DNA from 4 places in the Lysinibacillus sp. NPDC056220 genome. Region 4 is predicted to be linked to each of the others. Evidence: riboswitches for the same ligand, from Rfam matches in the RefSeq annotation. Region 4 holds a riboswitch; each other region holds the start of a gene.
The links. A riboswitch is a leader RNA that binds a small molecule or an ion and turns the genes downstream of it on or off. The one in region 4 is predicted to bind S-adenosylmethionine.
Positions count from the first base shown of each region.

Region 1: it holds a riboswitch for S-adenosylmethionine, as region 4 does, so the genes downstream of both, ACOZBY_RS20265 (bifunctional homocysteine S-methyltransferase/methylenetetrahydrofolate reductase) here and metK (methionine adenosyltransferase) in region 4, are expected to answer to the same signal.
Region 2: it holds a riboswitch for S-adenosylmethionine, as region 4 does, so the genes downstream of both, ACOZBY_RS15605 (cyclase family protein) here and metK (methionine adenosyltransferase) in region 4, are expected to answer to the same signal.
Region 3: it holds a riboswitch for S-adenosylmethionine, as region 4 does, so the genes downstream of both, ACOZBY_RS18190 (methionine ABC transporter ATP-binding protein) here and metK (methionine adenosyltransferase) in region 4, are expected to answer to the same signal.

Region 1 is NZ_JBMOXD010000010.1:74,052-79,378, forward strand. Features, by position in the region: gene ACOZBY_RS20255 (globin-coupled sensor protein) at 167-1,459, shown strand; gene ACOZBY_RS20260 (protoporphyrinogen oxidase) at 1,651-3,045, shown strand; SAM riboswitch class I at 3,148-3,247, shown strand; gene ACOZBY_RS20265 (bifunctional homocysteine S-methyltransferase/methylenetetrahydrofolate reductase) at 3,337-5,184, shown strand; gene metH (methionine synthase) at 5,177-5,327, shown strand, end outside.
Region 2 is NZ_JBMOXD010000004.1:178,924-184,250, forward strand. Features, by position in the region: gene ACOZBY_RS15590 (ABC transporter substrate-binding protein) at 1-322, shown strand, start outside; gene ACOZBY_RS15595 (helix-turn-helix domain-containing protein) at 401-1,972, shown strand; gene ACOZBY_RS15600 (hypothetical protein) at 2,135-2,536, shown strand; SAM riboswitch class I at 2,637-2,743, shown strand; gene ACOZBY_RS15605 (cyclase family protein) at 2,833-3,570, shown strand; gene ACOZBY_RS15610 (DedA family protein) at 3,600-4,196, opposite strand; gene ACOZBY_RS15615 (Cof-type HAD-IIB family hydrolase) at 4,288-5,061, opposite strand.
Region 3 is NZ_JBMOXD010000007.1:24,129-29,455, reverse strand. Features, by position in the region: gene ACOZBY_RS18215 (acyl-CoA dehydrogenase family protein) at 14-1,798, shown strand; gene ACOZBY_RS18210 (arsenate reductase family protein) at 1,985-2,341, shown strand; gene gcvH (glycine cleavage system protein GcvH) at 2,423-2,803, shown strand; gene ACOZBY_RS18200 (hypothetical protein) at 2,895-3,236, shown strand; gene ACOZBY_RS18195 (thioredoxin family protein) at 3,252-3,563, shown strand; SAM riboswitch class I at 3,620-3,723, shown strand; gene ACOZBY_RS18190 (methionine ABC transporter ATP-binding protein) at 3,807-4,835, shown strand; gene ACOZBY_RS18185 (methionine ABC transporter permease) at 4,825-5,327, shown strand, end outside.
Region 4 is NZ_JBMOXD010000002.1:31,669-36,995, forward strand. Features, by position in the region: gene ACOZBY_RS05250 (alpha/beta hydrolase) at 1-638, opposite strand, end outside; gene pckA (phosphoenolpyruvate carboxykinase (ATP)) at 723-2,309, opposite strand; SAM riboswitch class I at 2,701-2,819, shown strand; gene metK (methionine adenosyltransferase) at 3,104-4,300, shown strand; gene ACOZBY_RS05265 (gamma carbonic anhydrase family protein) at 4,476-4,988, opposite strand; gene ACOZBY_RS05270 (alpha/beta hydrolase) at 5,123-5,327, shown strand, end outside.

The DNA of each region.
Region 1 (5,327 bases), on a different contig from region 4:
TTTTTTGGGAGGAAGAAGTGTGACAAATGAAATAGCTGAAGCAAATGGGCTCATAGTAATATGCTAAGCTATTTATCGGTATTTTTTGTTGTATCAATCAATATGCTAAAAGGTATTTGTTGTTTCTCAGCCTAATAAAGTAAACGGGACGAAAGAGGGAAGATAAGTGATTTTTCAAAAACAGAGTAAGACGAAGGCGTTGGATTTACAGCAATATACGGTGAAAATGGATCTGTCTAATCGCCAATTAATGGTGAAGCAAATTGAAATGCTGAATGTAACGAAGCAGGACTTACAATATTTAAAAGCATTCCAGCCGTATGTTATGGACAATGTAGACCACATCGTAAACCGTTTTTACAATATGATCGGTACCGAACAACATTTGGTAAATATCATTAGTCATCATAGTTCTGTAGAAAAGCTTAAAGTAACGTTACGGCAGCATATTATTGAAATGTTTAATGGAACGATTGATGAGGTGTATTACCAAAGGCGTGTGAAAATTGCAAAGGTGCACGTCCATATTGGGCTTAGAACACAATGGTATATTTGCGCATTCCAAGATTTATCTCTCTCATTTATAGACTTGGTTGAACAGCATATTGGTCATCCGCAAGATCAGTTTAATACAATAAGAGCTATTTCTAAAATTTGTAATTTTGAGCAACAACTTGTTTTAGAGGCATATGAAAATACAGTGGAACAGCATAAAGAAAACATGGAACAAGAAAAAGAAGTAATTGAACGACAAATTGTACAATCTTCTGAATTACTTGCAGCCATTTCACAGGAAACCAATAGTTCATTTTGCAGACTAAGCGAGCAGTCTGGGGATATTGAACAATTGGCGAAGAGATCACTAGAAGTGTCTACTCTTGCTGAAAACCAAGCACTGGATGGACGTGAATGTTTAAAGAAACAATCACAAAATATGCACAATATTATTCAATCTCTTCATGATATAGAAGAAAATATTGAACAATTATCTGATATGTCGAAGGAAATGGAAACGATTATGAGTGTCGTTACCAATATTGCCAATCAGACTAATTTGTTGGCTTTAAATGCCGCTATTGAAGCAGCCCGTGCCGGAGAAGCAGGGAAGGGATTTAGTGTAGTAGCTGATGAAGTACGTAAATTATCCATTCAAACAAAGGAATCTGTCACGGCTGTTGCATTATTGCTGCAAAAAACGAGTGAACGCACAGAGAAGTTAGAGCAATCTCTCATTAATATCCAAGATGAGGTGGCATCTGGTGAGGATAATATGTTACACACGGAAGGTCAATTTACAAATATAGTAGGTGCAATGACAGAAGCAAAAGATCAAAATGATTGCATGGCGACGAAAATACAAGCAATTGCAGGTATATTAAGTGGGTTGGGTACTTCTTTTACTGAAGTAACGAACTCAGCAGAAAAATTAGCTAGCTTTGCCCAAAATTTAAAAAGCTAGACCACTAGTAACAATATTTAACACTATAGTACTCATTGTAATGTGTGTTTAGTAAGTATCATTCTTTTGAGCTAGAGTTATCTCACGGTTGAGATAGCTCTATTTTTGCTAAATTTGTAAAGGGTTTAACGTAATTTTCAATGAAAATAAGTTTATACTGTAGACAGAACTAAAAATAGGGGCGGTTTACTATGAAAACAGTTGTTGTATTAGGTGGCGGTATTACTGGGTTATGCACAATGCATTATCTACAACGTCAAGTGAAGGAAAAAAATTTAGATGTTCAGCTAGTGCTCGTAGAAAAAAATACATATTTAGGTGGTAAATTATATTCAGCCTATGAACAAGGTTTTATTATGGAAACTGGTGCTGATTCTATTGTAGCTCGCCATAAAGGTGTAATGGAGCTAGTGCAGGAGCTAGATTTTGAAGATCATCTCGTTTACAACGAAACAGGTATATCCTATATTTATACAAATAACGAGCTGCACGCCATCCCAGCGGATTCTACTTTCGGTATACCTATGAGTGTGGCATCACTTGAAGAAAGCACACTTATCTCTGATCAGGCCAAACAAGAAGCTTTAAAAGATTTAACTTTACCCAATGCAGGCTTTACAAAAGAAAGCTCGATAGGGGAATTTCTAACTTATTACCTTGGTGAAGAGCTAGTGGAAAATCAAATTGCACCAGTTCTAGCAGGTGTCTATTCTGGTGATTTACACCAGCTTTCTATTGCCTCCACTTTACCGTATTTAATTGACTATAAAAATGAATATGGAAGTATCATAAAAGGTTTTGATGCGAATCGTGAGCAATTTGTTAAAGCAGCTAATAAAAAATTTATTTCATTTCAAAATGGATTATCCTCTTTAATTGAGCGATTAGAGCAAACATTAACAGATGTAGACATCATTAAAGGTGTAGCCACAAGTCAGGTCAAAAAAATGGAGAACCACTATTTGATTTCCTTAACAAGTGGTCAAAACATTGAGGCAGATTATGTTGTTCTAGCACTACCAAATGAGGCAGTCCAAAGTATATTGCAGGACGACTCCTTAACACATTATTTTAATCAGTTTACTACAGCGTCAGCTATTACCATTTATCTGGGCTTTGATGTGCCTGATGCAAACTTACCAGCGGATGGTACAGGCTATATTGTATCTCATAATTCTGATGTCACTTGTAATGCAGCAACTTGGACGAGTCGTAAGTGGAAGCATACATCGAAAAACAATCAATTACTTGTGCGCCTATTCTATAAGAGTATAAATCCGGCGTATGAGCAGTTACGTGATATGACTGATGATGAATTGGCAGCGGTTGCTTTAGAAGATGTTCGAAAAAGCCTAGGAATCGATGAAAAACCAACCGTTGTGAATGTTACAAAGTGGATTGATCAAATGCCTAAATATGACTTAGCACATCGTGAAGCGCTGCAAGGCTTATTACTAGAGCTAAATGAAAACTACCCGAATTTATCGATAGCAGGTTGCTCTTATTTTGGAGTAGGTATTGGTGCTTGCATTCAAAATGGGAAAAAAATTGGTGAAGAGCTTGCGGAAGAACTATCCAATCTTTAAGTTTTTAAGCGGAAAAATTCTTTGTTGTGAGAAATAGTCTTGACTCATACGTCTGTAAACGATATGATTCTTTTAATTATTTAAAAAATTCATACTTAATAATTCTTATCAAGAGAAGCAGAGGGACTGGCCCATTGAAGCTTCAGCAACCAACTTTTTGTCAGGTGCTAAATCCAGAAGACCGTTGAGTCGAAGATGAGAAGGAACAATAATGATGAGTCGTTAAAGCCTTCTTTTTATATAAAAGAAGGCTTTTTATTATACAGAGATAGAGGAAGAGAGGCTAGATTTATGGGATTGCTGGAAAGGTTAAAAACACATGTATTGACGGCAGATGGTGCAATAGGCACAGTGTTGTATGGCTATGGATTGGAGTATTGCCATGAGGAAATGAATGTTCAAAGACCTGAATTAATTGAAAAGATTCATAGAGAGTACATTGCAGCTGGTGCTGATATCATTCAAACGAATACATACGGTGCCAATGCCATTAAATTAGCTCGCTATGGACTAGAATCGAGTGTCCAACGATTTAATGAAGCAGCTATTACTATTGCCAAGCGAGCAGCAGCAGATGGCGGTCAATTTGTTTTAGGAACAATAGGTGGTATTCGTGGTATTCGTAAAAGCGATGCCACATTAAATGACATTTTAAAGACCGTTGAAGAACAGGCAAGTGTGCTACTTGCAGGGAATCCAGATGGCCTTTTACTCGAAACCTATTACGATTTTGAAGAATTAACAGCAACATTAAAAATGCTACGCGCCAAAACTAATATACCGATAATTGCTCAAGTATCTATGCATGAGCCTGGTGTTTTACAAAATGGTATGTCTCTAAATATTGCACTACATGAGCTAGAGATTCTTGGTGCAGATATAGTAGGTGTCAATTGCCGTCTAGGTCCATATCATACGATTCAAGCCTTTGAGGGTGTAGAACTTCCAGAAAAGGCGTTTATGTCGGCCTATCCAAATGCTTCGTTATTAGATTTAGAGGATGGGCGTGTTGTTTATGAGTCGGAGGCTGATTATTTTGGTCGCGCTGCTGTCGAGCTGCGTGATCAAGGGGTACGCTTAATTGGGGGGTGTTGTGGTACGACACCAAAGCATATTGCAGCCGCAAAGAAGTATTTAGAGGAGCTATCACCAGTTAGTGAAAAGTATGCGAAACCTGCAAAGATTGAGATTGTTCGTGATGCAGAGCCAGCTAAGTATGAACCACTTCATGAAAAAGTAAAACGTGAGCGCTCGGTCATCGTGGAGTTGGATACGCCTAGACACTTAGAAATAGAAGGATTTCTTGAAGGGGCCAAACAACTATATGAGGCAGGTGCCGATGTAGTGATGATGGCAGACAATTCATTGGCATCCCCACGTATTAGCAATATTGCAATGGGTGCCTTATTGAAAAGTACGAATGGTGTACGCCCTCTTACTCATATTACCTGTCGAGATCGTAATTTAATTGGCCTGCAATCGCATTTAATGGGCTTAAATGCATTAGGGATTCATGATGTGTTAGCTGTTACGGGTGACCCAACGAAGGTTGGAGACTTTCCTGGTGCCACCAGTGTATATGATGTCTCCTCGATGGAGCTTATCCAATTAATTAAACAATTAAATGAGGGAGTCTCTTTCTCAGGGAAACCACTCCGAAAAAAGGCAAATTTCTCTGTGGCTGCTGCATTTAACCCAAATGTTCGTGTTTTAGATCGTGCTGTTGCACGCTTAGAAAAAAAGATTGAGCATGGGGCAGACTACTTCATTTCACAGCCTGTGTATACGAAGGAAAAAATGATAGAAATTTATGAAGCAACCAAGCATTTACAAGCACCGATTTATATTGGTATTATGCCCGTTACGAGTTATAAAAGTGCTGAATTTTTACATCATGAGGTGCCAGGTATTAAATTATCTGAAGATGCTTTAGCAAGAATGAAAGCATGTGGTGAAGATAAGGAACGCGCCACACTTGAAGGTATTGCAATTGCCAAGGAATTAGTAGAAGTGGCTGCGCAATATTTCAATGGAATTTACCTCATTACACCATTTTTACGCTACGATGTGACATTAGAGTTAATGAAATATATAGAGCAATTGGATGAACAGAAAAAAGGGGTAAGTATAAATGGCTAAGCACTTAATTGAAGAACAACTTGATAAACGAATATTAATTCTTGATGGCGCGATGGGAACAATGCTGCAAAATGAAAACTTAACAGCAGATGATTTTGGCGGGGAGGAGCTAGATGGGTGTAATGAAAATCTAGTGCTAACTA
Region 2 (5,327 bases), on a different contig from region 4:
CTACACGGGCTACATTTATACGGAAGCTGGTTTAAATCCACATCCATTAGCTCGGGATATGACAGAGTTCCACGAGGTCTTGTCTGAAGAAGCTATTCCAGAATTAGATGCTGATCATATTATACTCTTCCCTTCAAATGGCACTTGGGAAACTGAAGAAAATCAAGAGGCGATTAAATGGTTAGATAGTACGCTTTGGAAAACAGTTCCTGCTGTAAAAAATGGACAAGTTTATATTGCTGATCGAACTTATTGGCAGTCTGGTGCCATTACTGCAAACCTACTAAAATATGATGATCTTGAGAAATGGTTCGTGAAATAATTTACAATAGAAAGCTCTTTAGGGGGCTTTCTTTGTGTTGTTTTCCAAATTTAAACTTTACTTAGGAGTGCGTGGACAATGGGTAATTTAATACAAATCTATCATTTACAAACTATTTCATATACTATTCTTTCAGCAGGTATGCAGTCATATAGCAATACATACTATTCTCTTTTCATCCTTATTAGTGGTAACGGAACACTTAAGACAAACCATGAAACTATCCACCTTATGAAAGGAAAATGTGTGATTATTCCACCTAATAGCCCTGTCGAAATTCACATTGCCGATGAGACACTCTGCTTTTACCAATTGACATTTAATACGATCTATCTTAGTGAAGCTCATTCTCCTACTAGTCTCTTTACAAGTGTTAGAGAACTACGTCTTCTTCCCTTCTCTCAATGCAATAGACTATTAGAAGCTATTTATCGGTGTCGTCAAACAAAAGATGAGCACACTGTTTTTGAGCAGCATGTTCGTTTCCAAGAATTGATATTATTTATTTTTGAGCAAAACCGAACGAAGCCTCTACAACAAAGTGATCGTCAATCTGTAGAGCAATCTATCCAATATTTGCACAACCACTTTGGAAAGGATTGGACTGTCGAACAGCTAGCAGAACTGGCAGGTGTACCAAAATGGAGTTACTCACGCATTTTTAAAGATATTACGGGACAAATACCTCTGTATTATTTAAATAGTATACGTATTGAAAAAGCCAAACAGTTATTAATGACAACGAATGATCGTGTATTTGAAATAAGTCAGTCTATTGGCTTTAATAATGAATACTATTTCAATCGTCGTTTTAAAGAGCATGTAGGTATTTCCCCAGGGCAATTCCGACGAAGTCAGAGCAATAATGTACGCGTATTCGCACCATTCTTAGAGGACTTCTTTGTAGCTTTAGGTATTACGCCCATTGCGCAATTCAGTCATTCCAAGTGGGGAAAACAAGACTATTTAGGTCTACAGGATGTGCCTGATATCGATGTACAGTATGGAAAAATGGAACACCTCTTTCACTATAAACCAACATTAATTATGTTAGATGCTGGTATAGAGCGTTGGGAAACCTGTCTTCATTTAAATAAGTTGGCCCCAATCTGTCACCTAAACAACCCTGGAGAGGACTGGCAATCGACTCTATTTAAAATTGCAGATTTAACAGGGAAAACCGCTATGATGCAAGATATTATTACGGAATATGAGGACAAGGTACAGAGGGCTCGAAAAATTCTAGGTAGATCCGTTTACGGACAAAGTGTGGCATTTCTTCGCATTTCAGCCATTGGCATTACACTGTATGCTGGCCCTGATTGCGGTTATACAGGGCCAATTCTATACCGTGACTTAGGCTTAACGCCTGATCCATTGGTGTGGAAAATACCGCTTAATCAGCGTAAAGCTCATCTGACTTCAAATCAGCTGCAACAACTAGACGCTGATCATTTGTTTATCACCTTCGACAAGCAACACTCCATTTATGAGAATGAAGAGCGTACTATTTTAACATCCTCTATGTGGAAAAACCTAAGGGCTGTTAAAAGAAACTGTGTCTATGAGGTGGATTTTTTAACGTGGATGAATTATGGAATCCTGTCACATAGCAAAAAAATAGATGATGTATTAAACGTTCTTGGCTAAAGAACAAAAGGGAAGCGCGCCATCGCTTCCTTTTTTAGTTTGTGTGGCATACCATTCAGCATAGTATATTAACACTTCAGTACAGGAATGGCGTTATTCAAACACCTAAAAAGATCATGATACATAAGATAAGATATCAGCTTCTGGCTAGGAGGAATTGATTTGTATTATAATCCTTATCCTTATTTTATTCACCCCTACCATTACCCGATACCATCGACAGACCATCAACTTGCAGCTAGAAACTTTTCACAACATTTAGCAATGCCGACTAGTAATAGTCCCTTTCCCCCTGTTGATACACAAAAATTAATATCTTCAGCTACGCGGATAAAGACGATTATGCAGCAGGCACAATTACTTACAGATAAAATTGATAGTTCTCAACAATTTGCACATGACTTAAAGAATGCTGCACAGCTTTCAAATAAAACAGAGGTCGAAAAATTAATTACATCCACAGGCATTACTACAAAATTTGAAACCAACTATACACCAGATAATTTTAGAATACAGCTTATGGATAGTGCCTGCTGTCGAGTAACGTTAATTTTGAATTGGTAAGTAAATTAATTTTAACCCTGTAATCCTATCAAAGTTGTAAACTATAAAAATATATGTTAAAGTATTTATACTATTATTTCTGAAAATTCTTATATCCTATTTCTTATCTAGAGAGACGGAGGGATCGGCCCGATGAAGTCTCAGCAACCAGCTCAAGCAGTATGGTGCTAATTCCTATTGGCAAAATTTAAGCCTGAAAGATGAGAAGACGCACTACCTATGTTTGATTCCGGGAGTCCTCTTCGATTGAGGACTCTTTTTTTATTGACTACTACTTTTAGAAAGCAGGGAATTTAATGTCTAACGAACTTTTACAAGCATTGCACTTACTAAAATCAAAACAATGGGTCGATTTGACACATACCTTCGGCCCAGACTCACCTCATTTTTTCATGTTTGAAGATGCTAAATTTGAAACATTATTCTCGCATGATGATGGATTTTTTGCACAGCAGTTTTCTTTTCCTGGACAATATGGAACACATATTGACCCACCCATTCACTTTGTAAGAGATACTCGATTTATAGATGAATTAGCACTAAAGGAGCTTGTTCTTCCGCTTATCGTCATTGATAAATCACAGGAGGCTGCTAGTAATCATGACTTTACGCTCAGTGTACAAGATATTCTAGAATTCGAGACACACTATGGACAGATTGAAGAAGGTACATTTGTGGCACTGCGAACAGATTGGAGTAAGCGTTGGCCAGATAAAGAGGCATTTAGTAATAAAGATGTCAATGGAGATAATCATCTCCCAGGTTGGGGCTTGGAGGCCTTACAATTTCTATTCAAGGAACGTAAAGTAAGTGCAATAGGTCATGAAACTTTTGATACTGATTCTGCCACTGATTTTCGTCAAAGTGGCCAATTAGTTGGTGAATATTTTGTCCTCAATCAAGACACTTATCAAATTGAGCTCATGACTAATTTAGACAAGCTACCTCCTAAAGGTGCTATTATTTTTAATATAGTACCCAAGCCTGAAAAAGCATCTGGATTCCCTGTACGTTCATTTGCCATCTTGCCATAACAAAAAGTCGGTAGGAATCCTACTGACTTTTACTTTTGTACGTTTCTTTTTTTAAATAAATAATAAACAATTAACATGACTAGGACAAACAGCAAGATGACGTACATACTGTAATGAGATAAATAGTAACCGACGAATCGCCATTTCTCTCCTAGCACTTTTCCTAAGGTTATAAATGTAAAAGTCCATATAAATGCCCCTGTATAAGCAAAGAAAGCGAATTTCCTATATGGATAATTATTAATAGCGGCGATATAGGCTGTTAGATGGCGTACACCAGGAATAAAATAGCCAGCAATTAATAAAAAAGGCCCCACTTTCATAAACATTTTTTTAGTAAATTCAATTTTTTGCTCAGTTATATGAATCTTTGGCCCATATTTCTGCAAGAGCGGTAAGCCAAATCGACGGCCGATATAGTAGCTTAAAGTAATCCCCCCCATTGCGCCAATCAGAGCACTTACTAAAGCTGGGATATGTCCAAGGCTTTCTCGATAAACACTATAGCCTACATAAGTTAAAAATACTTCATCGGGAAGTGGCAACCCAACAATGCCTCCAATTAGGATCACGATGATGCCAAAATACCCGTAATGTTCAATTAGAGATTGCACATGCTGCGCCATTTTTCATCCCACCTAATACATTGTTCTATATACTCATAACTGTATACCAAAAGAGTCTCTCAAGCCTCCACTTTACTTCCTTTCCATGTCGTTAAATAATGTGCAGCTTTCGTAAAGCAAAATCTATGCCGCCTTCAATGGATTTCTTTGTAACAAAATCTGCAACATTTTTTAGAGCTTGGCTCCCATTCCCCATAGCTACCCCAAGGCCAACCAGCTCTAGCATATCTATATCATTCTCTCCATCTCCAAAAGCTATGGCATCCTTAGCATTAATCTCAAAATAATCAAGTACAGCCTTTACGGCTATCGACTTGGACACATCTTGCTGTAAAACATTCACAATATAAGGATGCCATCGTTGCCGTAATATATTCGAAAATTGACGAGCTAATCTTTTTTCAGCCTGTTCATCAGCATAAAGGCACATAAGAAAAACCTCTTCATCCATAATGCTTTCTTTTCTAACTGGAAAATCACATAAAGACAATGTCTCTTGCATCGCGCTTAAGGCTAATGGATTTTGTATATCATTCATCGTAAGTTGTTCTGTAAAAAATGTTAAGGAATGCTGATGTTGCTGTGCAAAAGCTTGAACATTTTGAACAATGCCCTTCTCAATCGGAATTTTATGTATCACAACATCCTTGTGTTTCACATATGCCCCATTCGCTGTAATAAAGGTTTCAATCCCTAAATTTTTCAGCTCTTCACACATGGACAACGGTCTTCCTGTCGCAGCCACAAGATAGATTCCCTTTTCCTGTAATAGTCGAATAGCCTGCCTCGTACTTTCCTCCACAGCACCATTCTCATAATTGATTAGTGTACCATCCACATCAAAAAATACTATTTTATACGTCATCTGCTCCACCCTCTCATAGTAAACTTTTGAACTATACAATTCGAACCGTCCATTAAATAAATTGTACATAATTCGACAAACTTTTCGGTAACTATATAACTTACTTTAACTACACCGATAAATACTATTACAAGCACATTTCTAATGATATTTAACTAAAAAAACGAGTATTATTTTTAATTTTATAATTCCAAAGGAGTATACCAAAGAACACAGAATTGTTAAAATGGAAGATAATGAATTAAATACATTGAACGATTATTGAT
Region 3 (5,327 bases), on a different contig from region 4:
GGGAGGATTTTATATGACTGAAAAAACAACGGATTTCATTAAAGGCGGCGGATTTCTAATTGAAGATGTGGAATTAGATCGTGTGTTTACACCTGAAGATTTCACTGACGAGCATAAAATGATTGCCAAAACAACAGAAGAATATGTAGCAAATGAAGTTTTACCTGTAGTTGAAAATTTAGAGCATCATGAATTCGAGCACTCAGTACGTCTCCTTAAAAGTGCTGGTGAATTAGGCTTGCTTGGAGCAGATGTGCCAGAAGAATACGAAGGACTAGGCTTAGATAAAGTTTCTTCAGCATTAATTGCAGAAAAAATGTCTGTAGCAGGTGGTTTCTCCATTACTCATGGTGCACATGTAGGGATTGGCTCATTACCAATCGTGCTATTCGGTGACGAGAATCAGAAGAAAAAATATTTACCTAAGCTTGCCTCGGGTGAATTAATTGCTGCTTATGCTTTAACAGAGCCAGGTTCAGGCTCGGATGCTTTAGGGGCAAAAACAACTGCGAAACTAAACGATGCAGGCACACATTATATTTTAAATGGTGAAAAGCAATGGATTACAAATGCGGGCTTTGCAGATGTATTTGTTGTTTATGCTAAAATTGATGGTGATAAGTTCTCTGCCTTTATTGTGGAACGTACATTCAATGGTGTTTCAGTCGGTCCTGAGGAGAAGAAAATGGGGATTAAGTCTTCATCTACCCGTACACTTGTGTTAGAAGATGCAGAAGTGCCAGTAGAAAATTTATTAGGTGAAATTGGTCGTGGGCATGTCATTGCCTTCAATATATTAAATATCGGTCGCTATAAACTAGGGGTTGGAACAATTGGTGGATCAAAACGCGCATTTGAGCTAGCGGTACAATATACAAACCAACGTCAGCAATTTAAAACAAAGCTATCTGACTTCAACCTAACAAAAGAAAAATTATCAACAATGGCTTCTCATTTGTATGCATCAGAGTCATTAAACTATCGTACTGTGGGTTTATTTGAAGACCGTTTAAGCCAGCTAAGCCCAGAGGAGCAAAAGGAAGGAAAAGTGATTGCAGGTGCTATCGCTGAATATGCGATTGAATGCTCCATTGCTAAAGTATTTGGATCAGAAACATTAGATTATATTGCAGATGAAGCTGTACAATTACACGGCGGTTATGGCTTCATGGCTGAATATGAGGTAGAGCGTATATACCGTGATTCTCGTATTAATCGAATTTTTGAAGGTACAAATGAAATTAATCGCATGATTGTACCAGGTACATTTATGAAAAAGGCACTAAAAGGTGAGCTGCCACTATTACAGGTTGCGCAAAATTTACAGCAAGAGCTTCTAATGCTAATGCCAGAGGATATCGGCACTGAACCACTAGCTCAGGAAAAATACTTAGTGAAAAATGCCAAGAAGATTGCTGTATTAGCTGCAGGCTTAGCCGCACAACGCTTTGGTGCGAAGCTTGATCAAGAGCAAGAAGTATTAGTGAATATTGCTAATATCGCTAATCAATTATTTGCAATGGAATCAGCTGTATTACGCACAGAAAAAGCGATTGCTCGTGATGGCGTTGAAAAAGCACATCAAAAATTGCTATACACTCAAATTTTCTGCCAAGAAGCATTTGCAGAAATCGAAAAAGAAGCAAAAGATACAATTCTGGCTTCCGCAGATGGTGATGCAGCACGTATGACATTATCTGCATTACGTAAATTAACACGTAATAATCCATACAACCTCATTACGAAGAAACGTGAAGCATCTGTGAAATTAATTGAAGCAGAAAAATATATCGTTTAATCGTAGGAAAATGCTAGCTATCCGTAAGTGGGTAGCTAGTTTTTTATTGTGCCAAATAAATTATTTGTCAAAGTAACGGATAAAAATACAAAATGGATGGATAGACTTACGGAAATGAGCGAAGTTCCACCATTCTCGATGATTATGATGGTATACTACAGAAAAAGACAGCAAAGGAGCATTTTAATGACGATTCAATTTTTCCATTATCCCAAATGTACAACATGTAAAAAAGCGCAAAAGTGGTTAAATGATCATGACGTTTCCTATGAAGAGGTACATATCGTAGAGCAGCCGCCAACAAAGGATGAAATAACAGCTTTATGGCAAGTCAGTGGTCTTCCTTTGAAGAAGTTTTTTAATACTTCAGGCATGAAATATCGTGACCTTGGTTTGAAGGACAAGCTAGCTGATATGACTGAGGAAGAACAGCTTGAGCTACTTGCTTCGGATGGGATGTTAATAAAACGTCCACTCGTAACAGATGGAAAAAAAGTAACTTTAGGGTTTAAAGAATCCGATTTTGAGCAAGCTTGGATATAGCCGTTTTTATTCTTGTTTTTATAGGAGAAGTATGGCACACTGAAAGTGAATATATTACATAATTATGGAGGGGTTTTTTGCATGAGCACACCGAAAGACTTACGTTACTCTGAAGAGCATGAATGGGTTAAAGTAGAAGATGGAAAAGTACGTATTGGTATTACGCACTTCGCACAATCTGAATTAGGAGATATCGTTTTCGTTGAGCTTCCACAAGTTGGCGATGAAATCAAAACGGATGATCCATTCGGTAGCGTAGAATCAGTAAAAACTGTTTCTGAATTATATGCACCAATCTCAGGTACTGTAGTTGAAGTTAATGCAGATTTAGAAGATAGCCCAGAATTCGTTAATGAATCACCATATGAAAAAGCATGGATGATCGTCGTAGAGCCTGCTGATGCATCAGAAGTTGATAAACTTATGACAGCAGAACAATACGAAGAGATGACAGCAGAATAAGACAAGCCATAATCAAAAAACGTCGGAAACTACCGGCGTTTTTTATTATATAATAACGTATAAGTGGGAATGTCTAAATGGAGGTGGCGTAATGTTCGATGGGAAATGCTTGATAGTAGAAGGACGCTCAGATAAGCTACAAATTGAGCCAATTTTAAACGAGAATGTTACAATACTATGTACGAATGGAACAATTGGTGTGCATCAATTAGAAGAGCTAATCGATCCCTATGAGGGCTATGAGCTATTTACCTTTTTTGATGCCGATACTTCAGGCGATAAGCTACGTGCATTAATGGACAGACATTATCCTGAAGCGGAGCATTTACGGACAATGCCAACATATAAGGAAGTAGAAACGACACCTAGAAAAGTGTTAGCCATGATTTTACTTCGTGCGCATTTCTCAATCCATAATGAATATATTTTGTAAGGTTGCGTGAACTAAATGGAAGAATGGTCGAAAGAGCAGTGGGAAACGGCATTACAGTCCGGAGAAAAAGCTGCGTTTTATTTATATACACCGATGTGCGGTACTTGTGCAGTGGCATCGAAAATGATGTCAATTGTAGAACAACTATTACCTCACCTAAAGCTAGGGAAAGCAAATATTAATTTTTTGGAGCAAATTGCTTTTGAGCATCAAATTGAAAGCGTTCCGTGCTTACTTGTTTGTGACGGTGGCAAAGTGACAGAAAAGATTTATGCTTTTCAATCCGTACCTTTTTTGTACGAATTGTTAAAAAAATCAATTGACTGAACTTTATTAGCGTGGTAAAGTAACAAATATATTACTAAAACATTAAATATATCGAACTCTTATGAAGAGCGGCGGAGGGAAGTGCCCTATGAAGCCCGGCAACCATCACATAGTGAAAAGGTGCCAAATCACCCAAAGATTTTTCTTTGAAAGATGAGAGAACGGTTCAACGTATAATACGTGACCCCTTCTACTTGTCTATAAGTGGAGGGGTTTTTTTATATAAGAAAAGGAGTATTCGCTATGATACAGCTTCAAAATATAACGAAGAAATACAAAACAGCAAATGGCGAATTAACGGCAGTCAAAGATGTTAACCTGACTATTAATAAGGGTGAAATTTTTGGCATTATCGGCTATAGTGGCGCTGGTAAAAGTACGATGATTCGTTTACTTAATGGCTTAGAGAAACCAACAACAGGAACAGTAACAGTGAACAATCAGGCTTTTTCATCGATTAAAGGTCAAAAGCTTAGAGCAGCTAGACAAAAGGTTAGTATGATTTTTCAACATTTCAACCTACTTTGGTCACGAACAGTTGCAGAAAACATTGCCTTCCCATTAGAAATCGCAGGTGTATCAAAAGCTCAACGTGAGGCACGGGTGAAGGAATTGATAGCACTTGTTGGCCTAGAAGGTCGTGATCAAGCATATCCATCACAGCTCTCTGGTGGACAAAAGCAACGTGTAGGGATTGCGCGAGCATTAGCCAATAATCCAGAGGTTTTACTATGTGATGAGGCTACATCTGCTCTAGACCCTGAGACAACAGATGCCATTCTTGATTTACTGGTGGATATTAATGAACGTTTAGGGTTAACGATTGTCCTCATTACTCATGAAATGCATGTCATCCGCAAGATTTGTCATCGTGTAGCAGTGATGGAGGCAGGCGAAATTGTAGAGCGTGGAGAAGTATTGCAAGTTTTCCAGGCTCCTCAGGCTGCCATTACTAAGAAATTTGTAGCGCAAATTACCAATACAAAGGAAACACAGGATACAGTAGAACAAATCAAAGCAAATTATCCAACTGGACAACTTGTCAAATTGATTTTTGTTGGTGAAAAAACAGAACAGCCAGTTATTTCACATCTAGTAAAGCAATTCGATGTGGAAGTAAGCATTGTACATGGGAATATTTCGCAAACCAAAAATGGTGCATATGGTACTCTCATTGTGCAAATTGATGGGTCGAAAGCAAACGTGACTGAAGCCTTAAGCTATTTAAATACAGTGGAAGTGCAAACGGAGGTGATTGCAGATGCTAACTAATCTCTTTCCGAATGTAGACTGGGATAGCATGTGGCAGGCTACATATGAAACATTATATATGACGGCCATTTCAACAGTTATTACATTTATTCTAGGGTTAGCCATTGGGATTGTTCTGTTTTTAACTAGTCCGAATCAGTTATGGGCTAATAAAATTGTTAGTTTTTTAACAGGGTCACTCGTTAATATATTCCGTTCTATTCCATTTATCGTGTTAATTATTTTATTAATTCCATTTACTAAGTTTTTACTTGGTACAATCCGTGGAGCCAATGCTGCTTTACCTGCTTTAATTATCGGTGCGGCTCCGTTCTATGCGCGTATGGTATTAATTGCGCTACGAGAAATTGATAAGGGTGTTATTGAAGCAGCTCGTTCAATGGGGGCTAAAACAGCCACAATTATTTGGAAAGTACTGATCCCTGAATCATTACCAGCACTCATTTCGGGTATTACTGTTACGGCTGTAGCACTTGTCGGTTATACAGCAAT
Region 4 (5,327 bases):
TGATAGGAAAATTCATCCCATACGGAAGAATACCCGCAATCCTCAATAATTGCCTTTACATTTGAGGGCAAATCCTCGCCTGAAGCCATCATGACAGTGGCTCCTCCCATCGAAACCCCAAATAGAACGATTTCAGCATCTTCATTCATATTTACAATGTCGTCAATCCATGAAATTACATCAAAACGATCATGCCACCCCATGCCGATATAATCACCTTCACTTTGACCATGTCCTCTTGCATCGGGAATGAGTACATGATAGCCCATATCATAAAATTGTTTAGCATACTTAGTCATTTGTGTACCATCACTTGAATAGCCATGAAAGATAATTGCCCATTTGTCTGTGGGATGGCTGTTTTGGATAGAGTATGCATGTAGCTTAAGGGAATCAAAGGATGGAATTGACTTCTCCTCAGAATGCTTGTTAAACCACTGCTCACGTGCCTCTTTCTCTCGAGCTTCATCTGAATTGCTATCGATTAGATTGTGGGGGGCATCTAGAACTGCTGTTTTATCAGTATCAGGATTTAATGCCAGATTATAAAAGTAGTTGCCTGCAAAAAAACCAGCACCAATAATTAATGCCAATAATATAGTAATTAATGCTACTAGTAATTTGTATTTTCTTTTCATATGTATCTCCTATATTAGCTTCTGTTTATGTATGGGAAAGAAAAAGAGAACGAATCATATCGTTCCCTTTTCTTGTTCTAGTTGTTATTTTAATGGACCACCAAGTGTAGTAATGGCTTCCGAAACGTTTGCAAATTTCTTGAAGTTTTCGTTGAATAAGCCTGCAAGTTCAGCAGCTTTAGCATCGTATGCAGCTTTATCTGCCCATGCTTCACGAGGATTTAACACTTGCGAAGGTACACCTTCAACTGCTGTTGGGATGTGTAAGCCAAAGACAGCATCTTGTGTCGTTTCAACATTTGTTAATTTACCATCGATAGCTGCACGTACCATTGTACGTGTATAAGAAAGCTTCATACGGCTACCAGTACCATATTCGCCACCAGTCCAACCAGTGTTCACTAGGTATACTTGTGCGCCATGTTCATCAATTTTTTGACCTAACATTTCTGCATACACTGTTGCAGGAAGTGGAAGGAATGGAGAACCGAAGCAAGTAGAGAATACTGGTTCTGGCTCTGTTACACCACGTTCAGTTCCAGCAAGTTTTGAAGTGAAACCACTTAAGAAGTGATACATAGCTTGCTCTTTTGTTAATTTGCTGATAGGAGGTAATACGCCAAACGCATCAGCTGTTAGGAAGATGATTGTTTTTGGATGACCTGCTACAGATGGATCAACAATATTTTCGATGTATTGGATTGGATAAGCTACACGTGTATTTTCTGTTAATGAGCCATCATCATAGTCACAAATACGAGTTTCTGGATCAACAGCTACGTTTTCTAAAACAGAACCGAAGCGGATTGCATTGTAGATTTCTGGTTCTTTCTCAGCAGAAAGGTTGATCGTTTTTGCATAGCAACCCCCCTCAATGTTGAATACTCCATTATCAGACCAACCATGTTCATCGTCACCGATTAGCTTACGGTCTGGATCAGCGGATAATGTCGTTTTACCAGTACCAGATAAACCGAAGAATAATGCTACATCGCCAGCTTCACCAACGTTTGCTGAACAGTGCATAGAAAGGATTCCTTGTTGTGGTAATAAGTAGTTCATAATTCCGAAAATAGATTTTTTCATTTCACCAGCATATTCAGTACCACCAATTAAGATAATTTTCTTTTCAAGTGATACAATGATGAATGTTTCAGAAGCAGTACCGTCAACCGCAGGATCTGCTTTAAAGTTAGGAGCTGAGATGACAGTGAAGTCTGCAACATGCGAAGCTAATTCTTCTTTAGTCGGACGGATAAATAATTGATGAGCGAAAAGGTTGTGCCAAGCGTATTCATTAATCACTTGGATGCTTAATTGTGAATCTTTGTCAGCACCAGCAAAACCTTTGAATACGAATAATTCATCACGTTCTTTTAAATATTTTATTACTTTTACATACAGATTATCGAACACTTCAGAGGAAATTGGTTGATTGACTTTACCCCAGTCAATTTGATCTTTTGTGCTTTCTTCTTCTACTGTATATTTATCTTTAGGTGAACGACCAGTGTATTTGCCAGTTTCTGCACGAACTGCGCCATCTACTGTTAACATTGCCTCACCACGAGAAGTAGCTTTTTCTGCTAATTGTGGTACTGAAAGTTGAACATTAATGTTACCGCCGTTTAATAATTCCTTCAGTTCGTTTGCAATTTCTACTGAATTCATCGATTAAATACCATCCTTTTTTATAGTATTCCCTTGGTTTAGAGGGATTTTTTCTTAATTTCAAAAATAGTATAACACAATGGGTTAAATAATCTATACTAATTAAGAAATTATTTTAGAGTTTTTATTACTTTTCAATAAACTGACAAAAAATAATGTTTTTCGAGTAGAAAACATTCAATGCTACAGTAAATTGTCTAAAATTTGAGCCACACATATGTTACCACAAGAAGCTAGGTATGTTGTAGGGATTAAATTTCTTCTATTTACATCATCACCCAAGTATGAAAATTTTATGGTGATAATTTTGTTCTTCCTTTCTATACAGTAATACATAAGAAAATATTTGACAACGATTGACCTTTTCAGTAACATGAAAATTGAACGGATACTCTTATCCCGAGCTGGTGGAGGGTCAGGCCCTGTGAAACCCGGCAACCTGCATGTATTATTTCACAACATGCGTTGGTGCCAACCTGATGCAAGGGAAAATCCCTTGAACGATAAGAGTGAAAGGTAACGAAGTCATTATTCCTTTCCTCATGTATAGTAACGTGAGAAAAGGATTTTTTTATTGTTAAAAATTAATGTAAAGGTAAGTATATGTAGTTCTTTCCTTATTATAATGACGGGTCTTTCGAAATCCTCGTGTTTTTAAGTAGCAGTTATTTTTTCTCGTAAAGTGAAATGACAACAACAGCGGCTTGAGAGAGTTCAATCCTTAGGAGCGGACTTGACATGGGTAATGAGTACCGTACAAATACTTTTTGTAAGAGTAATAGGAGGAAAACTAAATGACAAACCGTCGACTGTTTACATCAGAAAGTGTAACAGAAGGGCATCCAGATAAAATCTGTGACCAGATTTCGGATGCCATTTTAGATGCTATTTTAGCAGAAGATCCAAATGCACGTGTAGCGTGCGAGACAACTGTAACAACAGGATTAGTATTAGTAGCAGGAGAAATCACTACTTCTACTTATGTAGATATTAAAGGCATTGTACGTGATACTGTGGCGGAAATTGGATACACACGTGGTAAATATGGCTTTGATGCTGAAAACTTAGCAGTACTTGTAGCAATTGGTGAGCAATCTCCAGATATTGCCCAAGGCGTTGACCAAGCTTTAGAGGCCCGTGAGGGTTCTATGACAGATGCAGATATTGAAGCGATTGGTGCAGGAGACCAAGGCTTAATGTTTGGCTATGCATGTAATGAAACACCTGAGTTAATGCCATTACCAATTAGCTTAGCTCATAAATTAGCACGTCGTTTAACAGAAGTTCGTAAATCTGGGGAGTTAGCTTATTTACGCCCAGATGGTAAAACACAAGTAACAATTGAGTATGATGACAATAACGTACCTGTTCGTGTCGATACAATTGTTATTTCAACTCAGCATGATGAAGAAGCAACACTTGAACAAATTCAGGCCGATCTAAAACAATTCGTGATTGCTCCTGTAGTGCCAAGCGAATTATTAGATACAAACACAAAATACTTTATCAATCCAACTGGCCGTTTCGTAATTGGCGGACCAAAAGGAGATGCTGGTTTAACGGGCCGTAAAATCATTGTTGATACATACGGTGGTTATGCACGACATGGTGGTGGTGCATTCTCAGGTAAGGATGCAACAAAAGTAGACCGTTCAGCTGCCTATGCGGCACGTTATGTAGCTAAAAATATTGTAGCAGCTGGTTTAGCAGAACGCGCTGAAGTACAGTTGGCTTATGCAATTGGCGTTGCACAGCCTGTTTCCATTGCTGTAGATACATTTGGTACAGGAAAAGTGACGGAAAGCAAAATTGTAGAATGGGTTCGTGAGCTATTTGATTTACGCCCAGCAGGTATCATTAAAATGCTTGATCTTCGTCGTCCAATTTATAAACAAACTGCAGCTTATGGACACTTTGGTCGTACAGATGTAAACGTCCCATGGGAACAAACTGATAAAGCTGACGCATTACGCATAAAAGCACAGCTGTAAACTATTGTGCTAAAGTGCTGAAGTCTTTAGGAAATTATTCTAATGTATTATGAACAAAAGGGGCTTTTCTGCCCCTTTTGTTTTTTTGCAAAAATACCTCGCCCTTATTCCTTGAACAAATAATGTCATGGAAAGCGAGGAATTTTTTATGAAGGTACAATTTCTTTGTAGGTTTTTATTTTTGTAGAGATTTATAATACTGACCCTTTTCAGCGTATTCACGTACGATACGTTCCATATCCTCTTTATCCTCAGCATTTAATTCTCGTACAACTTTGGCTGGACGTCCTAATGCTAAGCTATTTGGAGGAATGACTTTACCAGGAGGCACTAAACTTCCGGCTCCAATAAATGCACCCTCTCCAATCTCCGCACCGTCTAAAATAATGGAGCCCATTCCGATTAAGGCTTTTTTTCGAATGGTACAGCTATGTAAAGTTACTTGGTGTCCTACTGTGACCTCATCTTCAATAATGAGTGGAAACTTAGGACTTTGATGTAAGCAGCAAAGATCTTGTATACTTACTCGTTTACCTATTATTGTTGGGGAAACATCGCCGCGGATCACGGTATTGAACCAAATAGTTGTTTCAGCTCCAATAGTTACGTCTCCAGTAATGGTTGCGTAATCGGCAATAAAAACAGATGGATCGATCGTTGGTGTTTTATCTTTGAATGGATAAATCATGAGAATCGCCTCTTTTCTTTTTGTAGATATAGTATTATCGTATCAAATACGCAACTTTAAGGAAATATAAAATTAAAATGAGCTGTTATTTCGATATAATCAAAGTGTAATTATTTTTTAGGAGGACTATGTAAATGTGGAAATGGGAAGCTGATGGACAAGCAAAGGCTGTGATTGCTATTCTTCATGGTGCTTATGAAAACCACCGTTGGTATGCATGGCTGATAGAAAAATTAAGATTGGAAGGCTTCCACATAGTCATGGGAGATTTACCGAATCATGGTGTCAATGCAAGATTTGCCCGTGTCCATGATGAGGACTTCAAATTGTACAATAAAT